DNA from 2 places in the Alkalibacterium sp. m-11 genome. Region 2 is predicted to be linked to the other one. Evidence: predicted binding sites of a transcription regulator. Region 2 holds the regulator's gene; the other holds the start of a gene.
What was found. The regulator HrcA, encoded in region 2, represses chaperone genes, less so after heat shock. The targets are predictions, from matches to a motif close to TTAGCACTCNNNNNNNNNGAGTGCTAA.
Positions count from the first base shown of each region.

Region 1 (3,427 bases), on a different contig from region 2:
CGAGCAGATCTAGTAGAAGCAGGTCGAGATATGTTAGGTGAAATAATAAAAGAAAAAACAGGGGAAGAAGTAATAACATTTCATACGGACATCAGTACAAAAACCGGTGAACGGGTTATGATCTTTAAATTATCTGGCGATTTAGAGAAAAAACTAATGTCTTAGAAAAAATAATAGTAGGGAGATCTACAAAGGCCCATTTTGGATGAAATAGTGGGTAAGTTGAGGATAAACCGACTTTTTTCTAGCGTAAGGCAGTTATACCACTATAAATGTGGATACTGTACCTTGCTAGAAAAAGTCGGTTTTTTGCTTAGGTACTCTATACAACAAACACCACTAAGAGTATGACACAATATCTCAAATACTTTTACAAAAGCCAGGGTATAAGCACTTAATATAATGAAAGGAGGTGTACTACTGTCCCTATAATTTACAATTATATTGTAATGAAAATTATGAACATAAAGGTAAGTTGATAGACAAATGAAAGGTGGAATACACCAGTCAAATGTGGGTCAGCATCCATGGCTACTACCTCAAAATTAGTAATATGATGTTGACCTTATTTTTGCGCATGTAATTAATTATAATTTATTAATGAAAAAATAAGTTTTAAAAATAATGGTGAGGTGTTAAGTAAGATGATTTCTTTAGAATTTGCATTTAGCAACATGTTATCTCCAGCAATATTATTTTTTATATTAGGAGTTATAGCGGTATCAGTTAAATCTGATCTTGAAATACCTGATTCAATTGGATCAGCAATAACATTATATATTTTAATATCCATAGGATTACAGAGTGGAGTAGCAGTGAGTAAAACAGGGATACTAGGAGTAGTAATACCTGCTTTATCCGCAATAATTATGGGTATTTTAATTACAACTGTAGTATACTATATAATGTCAAAAATAGGATTTGATCCAGAAAATGCAGGATCCATAGCAGGACATTATGGAGCATGTAATAGTGTAACCATTATAACAGTTTTGGTTTTTTTAGAGCAAATGGGAGCTAGCTATGAGGAATTTGTGCCTGCCTTGTACCCTTTTATGGATACAGCAGCTTTACTTACCGGTATTGTTCTAGGTCGTGTTGGTTTAAAGAAAAGATCTGTTGAAGTAGAAAAAGGTGAATATAATATAAGAGATATATTGCGTACATCTTTAACAGCTAAATCAACATTATTAATTTTTGGTGGCTTTCTAATTGGATTAATATCAGGTGTTGAAGGAACGAAAAGTCTCATGCCTTTCTATGATAATATTTTTGAGGGAATTTTCACAATTTTTATGCTTGATATAGGAATACTTTCCGGTTCAAGAATCTTTGAACTAAAAAGTGTTAAGCCAGTTACATTGGTGTTAGCAATTATTCTCCCGCCATTACAGGCTTTTATGGCAATAATATTAGCTACTTTTATTGGCTTAAGTCCAGGAGGAGCAACTGTGTTTGCAGCATTGGCTGGTGGAGCATCCTTTATATCTGCACCGGCAGTAATGAGAAGTACCTTTCCGGATGCCAACCCCTCTTTGGCTATTGGAATGAGTCTAGGGATTATTTTTCCCTTTAATATTTTAATAGGAATCCCCCTTTACTATCAAATAGCAAATATAATTTCAAATTTATAGATGGAGGTGTACCAACATGTTGAAAAGTGCTGAGAAAATTATTATAATAACTGAAAGAATAATCTGTTCTCGTATAATAGAATATTTAGAGTCTTTAGGTATTAAAGCTTATACCATTTATCAGAATGTTTCTGGACAAGGTGAAAGAGGTATGAGATCAATATCTGGAGGACTTAGTAGATTTGGTGAAAATATAAGAATAGAAATTATAATAGAGAATGAAGAAGAGGCTATAGCTGTAGCTGAAAAGATATACAATAAATATTTGTCTTCAAAATATGCGGGGATAGTCTATATAGAAGATATTCGAGTAATTAAGTAATGGGTAAGAAAGCCATTATATGTATGAGAGAAGTTCAACTACCGGAGATATAGAGCGTATGGGAAATCAATTTGAAGCTGCAAGACATAAGGCAATTGGAGCTATGGATTTATGTGGTAAAACCTTAGCCTTTGCCAGTGAAGGTTCCTTTGGTCTCCATCCTTTTATGCCTTTCGTTCCATTTAATCGGGAAATAGTACTATTAGTTGATAAAGAGAATGATCTAGAAATCAGTGGTATGGCAACTACAGCATAAAAAAAAATAAGTAAAAAAACAAAAAAACTATTGACAGATTTTGAAAAGTGGTGTATATCTAAATTAGAGTTAGCACTCAACGACAGAGAGTGCTAATGATGAGAATAAAAACAAGTAAAGGAGTGGTTATTATGGCAGGATTAATTCCATTCAACAGAAAACGAAATGATGTAATGAATACTGGTTTTGAAGATTTTTCCAACATGATTGATGACTTTTTTACAGGTAGCTGGCCATTGCAAAGAAGTTTAGCGGCAGATACATTTAAGATTGACATTCAGGATAATGATACAGAGTACACAATTGAAGCAGAACTTCCAGGAGTAAAGAAAGAAGATGTAGAGATTACGCTTAACGAAGGAAGACTTAACATTTCAGTGAAAAAAGAAGAAGTTTCTGAAGATAAAAACAAAAAATATATTCATCGTGAAAGAAAATATGCTCAGATGTCACGAAGCATATTCCTTGCAGATGCCAATGAAGAAAGTGTTCAGGCAAAACTAGAAGAAGGTGTGTTGACAATTAAGGTACCTAAAAAGGAACAGGTCGACACCTCTAAACGCATCATGATCGAGTAATGAAAGACAGTACATTAGCACACTGGCACAACAACATGCCGGTGTGCTAATGCTTTTTAATTGAGAAACAGTAGCGTAAGTTCATTGGTATAAACATCTGAATTAATATAGAATAAAATATAGGTGGAAATCAATGGTATTAAAGATGTAAGTGGTTACTTATTGATACATACATAGATATTGCCTCAGGGAAAGCGAAGTCTAACCGCAAAACATTTCATCGTCTAATTAAAGATTGTGAAGCAAAAAATATAGAAATTGTGATAACAAAAAACATTAGCAGGTTTGGCCGAGATAGCGTTGAAGTGCTTGAAGGGTTGAATAAGCTAAGAGTGCTTGGAGTTCGTGTCATATTTGAACTAGAAGGACTCGATAGAGCTGATACAGATAGTGCCTTGATGATTTCAATTATCGAATCGATTGCACAAGCCGAAAACGAATCTCGTAGTGAAAATATTAAATGGGATTATAGACGTCTTGCGGCACAAGGCACATCAAAATTATATAACCGAAAATGTTACGATTATGAAAATGATACAGATGGAGTACTGATCATTAAGGAAGATGTAGCTAAAAATGTCCGAATAATTTTTGAACTGTATTTGCGCGGGTTTAGTATTATTGGTATAAAGCGAGA
Region 1 covers NZ_BAAGIR010000116.1:2,299-5,725, reverse strand. Annotated here, with positions in the region: gene ACYQ2O_RS09895 (Na-translocating system protein MpsC family protein) at 1-165, shown strand, start outside; gene ACYQ2O_RS09890 (sodium-dependent bicarbonate transport family permease) at 645-1,634, shown strand; gene ACYQ2O_RS09885 (P-II family nitrogen regulator) at 1,651-1,956, shown strand; gene ACYQ2O_RS09880 (DUF6671 family protein) at 2,015-2,212, shown strand; gene ACYQ2O_RS09875 (Hsp20/alpha crystallin family protein) at 2,344-2,790, shown strand; gene ACYQ2O_RS09870 (recombinase family protein) at 2,952-3,427, shown strand, end outside.
Region 1: a site for HrcA is predicted at 2,282-2,308, ahead of ACYQ2O_RS09875 (Hsp20/alpha crystallin family protein). Genes of this name have one in related genera too.

Region 2 (3,427 bases):
TCGGCCGTCTCTCACCGCAGGAGTTTGTAGATGACTATATAGTGAAATGGCATGCTAAAATCGTCGTTGCCGGGTTTGATTATACCTACGGAAAAACCCACTTAGCCAATATGGATACCTTGCATGAGTATGCAGATGGGCGCTTTGATATTATTAAGGTGGAGAAAATGCAGGACGAACGAGATAAGATCAGCTCCACCCGTATCAGACGTTATATCGGTGAAGGTCAGATCGAACGGGCGAACAAACTACTGGGATACATCTATGAAACCAGCGGCTTCGTGATTCACGGGGATGCAAGGGGAAGAGAACTGGACTATCCTACGGCCAATATCTATCCACACCCGTACGTCATGGTACCTAAACGTGGCGTCTATGCTGTCAGGATGCGAGTCAATGGAAAATGGCATGATGGTATGGCCTCAATAGGCTACAACCCGACATTCGGTCATCGGCCGAACTATTCGATCGAAGTCCATCTCTTTGATTACAGCGAAGAGATATATGGCGAAGATGTTTCAGTCAAATGGGTCTCATATCTGAGAGACGAGATCAAGTTCGACTCTGTCGATGCTTTAATCGAAAGACTGGATCAGGATGAGATAGAAGCGAGAGAGAGTTTGGCAAAGGTCAAAATAAATCAGATTTAATTGTTGACAGACAAGAGTCTATTTGATAAATTATAGATGTATTAGCACTCGGTTTGTTCGAGTGCTAATTTAATGAATGAATTGAAGCGGTGTGAGTGTTCAGCTAGTAAACCATTACGTTTGAAGTCTGTCTTCGTGCCAAGGAGTGATGCACATGTTGACAAAGAGGCAAATAAATATACTTGATGCTCTCATCAGACTCTATACGTCTACAGGGCATCCAATCGGGTCGAAAACAATCATGACTGAAACGGCTATCGATGCCAGTTCCGCAACAATCAGAAATGAACTGAGCTTTCTTGAAAAACTTGGATTCATCCAGAAAACTCATTCGTCTTCAGGACGTGTTCCGTCGATGAAGGGGTACCGGTATTACATCGATCATCTCGTGAAACCTCAGGAAGTAGCTGAGGACAAGCTGCAGATCATTAATGAAGTCCTTGGTAATCATGTCAAGCAGATGGATGATATCATGAATCAGTCAGCCAAGCTGCTGTCCGACTTGACCAGTTATACTGCGATCGTTCTTGGGCCGAAAGCCGAGTCCAGTCGCCTGACCGGATTCAGACTGGTTGCCTTGAATGATAATCTGATTATGGCAATTGTTCAAACAGATGGCGGACTGATAGAGAATAAAGTCTTCAGACTGCCGAAACCGATCGATGAGTCTGATATGGTCAAAGTGGCCAATATATTCAATCAGCATCTGGTCGGCCTGCCTTTAATGGAGGTCGCTAGAAAACTGGAACAGGACATTCCGTTCTTAATCAGAAAGTATGCGTCCAATGCGATGGATATGTATCTGTCGCTTGAATCGGCGTTCAATGCTTCTGCTGAAGACCGTTATCATATTTCCGGCAAGATGAATCTGCTGGATTTCACTGAAGACATGGACAAACAGCAGCTGAAGTCCTTATATTCTTTACTGGACAATAAAGGAAACCTCAATGTGCTGATCGATCCAATTCATGAAGATTTCGTCGTGAAGATAGGTGACGAATTCGACAACGAACTGTTTACAAACTTCAGTCTGGTGACCGCAGCATATCAGGTCAGCGGCCATGGCCGAGGGATCCTTGCCGTGTTAGGTCCGACCAGCATGTCCTACGATGAAACATTCGGCGTGCTGGATGTATTCAGAAAACAGCTGACATACACACTACTAAATTACTACCTGGAATAATAAGGAAAAGAGGAATGTCACGTGGATGAAAAAGATGAAAAAGAGTTGAATGAAGACGTATTGTCAAAACAGGAAGAAACAGCTGACGAAGACATTCAGCTTGAAAACGATGAGAAGTCCACAGAAGAAGAGAGCAGCGGGTCTTCTGAACTGGAAGAAAAGCAGAAAGAACTGGACGACCTGACAGACAGATATTATCGTCTTCAGGCAGAACTGGCAAACATCCGTAGACGTAATCAGCGGGACCGCGAAGAACTTCTTCGCTACAGCTCACAGTCTCTGGCGAAAGAACTACTTCCTGCACTGGACAATATCGAACGTGCTTTAAGTATCGAAGTCGATACTGAAGCAGGAGAAAACCTGAAAAAAGGTATTGAGATGGTCTACAATAGCCTGCAGCAGGCCTTAGAAAAAGAAGGGATTGAAGTAATCGATCCTGTTGGAGAACCGTTTGATCCCAACTATCACGAAGCGTATACGCAAGTACCTGCGAATGAGGATCAGGACAGCAATGAAGTGGCTCAAGTTTTTGAAAAAGGCTATAAACTGCACGATCGTGTGTTACGAGCAGCCAAAGTATCAGTTACATTATAAAAAATTCTATAGAAAGCAAAGGGTGATTTGAAAATGGGTAAAGTAATCGGAATCGACTTAGGAACAACGAACTCAGCAGTCGCAGTTCTTGAAGGCGGCGAAGCTAAAATTATTCCTAATAAAGAAGGAAACCGTACAACACCATCTGTTGTAGCATTTAAAAATGGAGAAATACAAGTAGGGGAAGTGGCTAAGCGTCAGGCTATCACAAACCCGAACACTGTCATCTCTATCAAACGTCACATGGGTGAAGATTTTAAAGTTGAAGCTGAAGGCAAGACGTATACTCCTCAGCAGGTGTCAGCATTCATTCTTCAGCACTTGAAAGATTATGCAGAAGATTACCTTGGTGAAGAAGTCACAAACGCAGTCATCACTGTACCTGCATATTTCAATGACTCACAGCGTCAGGCTACAAAAGATGCTGGTAAAATAGCAGGTTTAGAGGTTGACCGTATCGTAAACGAACCGACCGCTGCTTCACTAGCTTACGGTCTGGATAAAGTAGACAAAGATGAAAAAATTCTGGTATTTGACTTAGGTGGCGGAACATTCGACGTATCTATTCTTGAACTGGGAGACGGCGTATTCGAAGTTTTGGCAACCGCCGGAGATAACCACCTAGGTGGAGATGACTTTGATGAAAAAATCATCGACTACCTAGTTGCTGAATTCAAGAAAGAAAACGGCGTTGACTTAAGTAAAGATAAAATGGCTCTTCAGCGTCTGAAAGATGCAGCTGAAAAAGCTAAAAAAGACTTGTCTGGTGTATCTTCTACACAAATCAGCTTGCCGTTCATCAGTGCAGGAGAATCAGGTCCATTGCACCTTGAAATGACTCTGACACGTGCCAAGTTCGACGAAATCACTGATGACCTGGTTACACGTACGAAGAATCCTGTCCGTCAGGCACTTAAAGATGCAGGACTATCCAAATCTGACATAGACGAAGTCATCCTTGTTGGAGGATCAACACGTATTCCAGCTGTTATTGAAGCTG
Region 2 covers NZ_BAAGIR010000008.1:19,148-22,574, reverse strand. Annotated here, with positions in the region: gene ACYQ2O_RS01850 (bifunctional riboflavin kinase/FAD synthetase) at 1-650, shown strand, start outside; gene hrcA (heat-inducible transcriptional repressor HrcA) at 805-1,833, shown strand; gene grpE (nucleotide exchange factor GrpE) at 1,855-2,427, shown strand; gene dnaK (molecular chaperone DnaK) at 2,461-3,427, shown strand, end outside.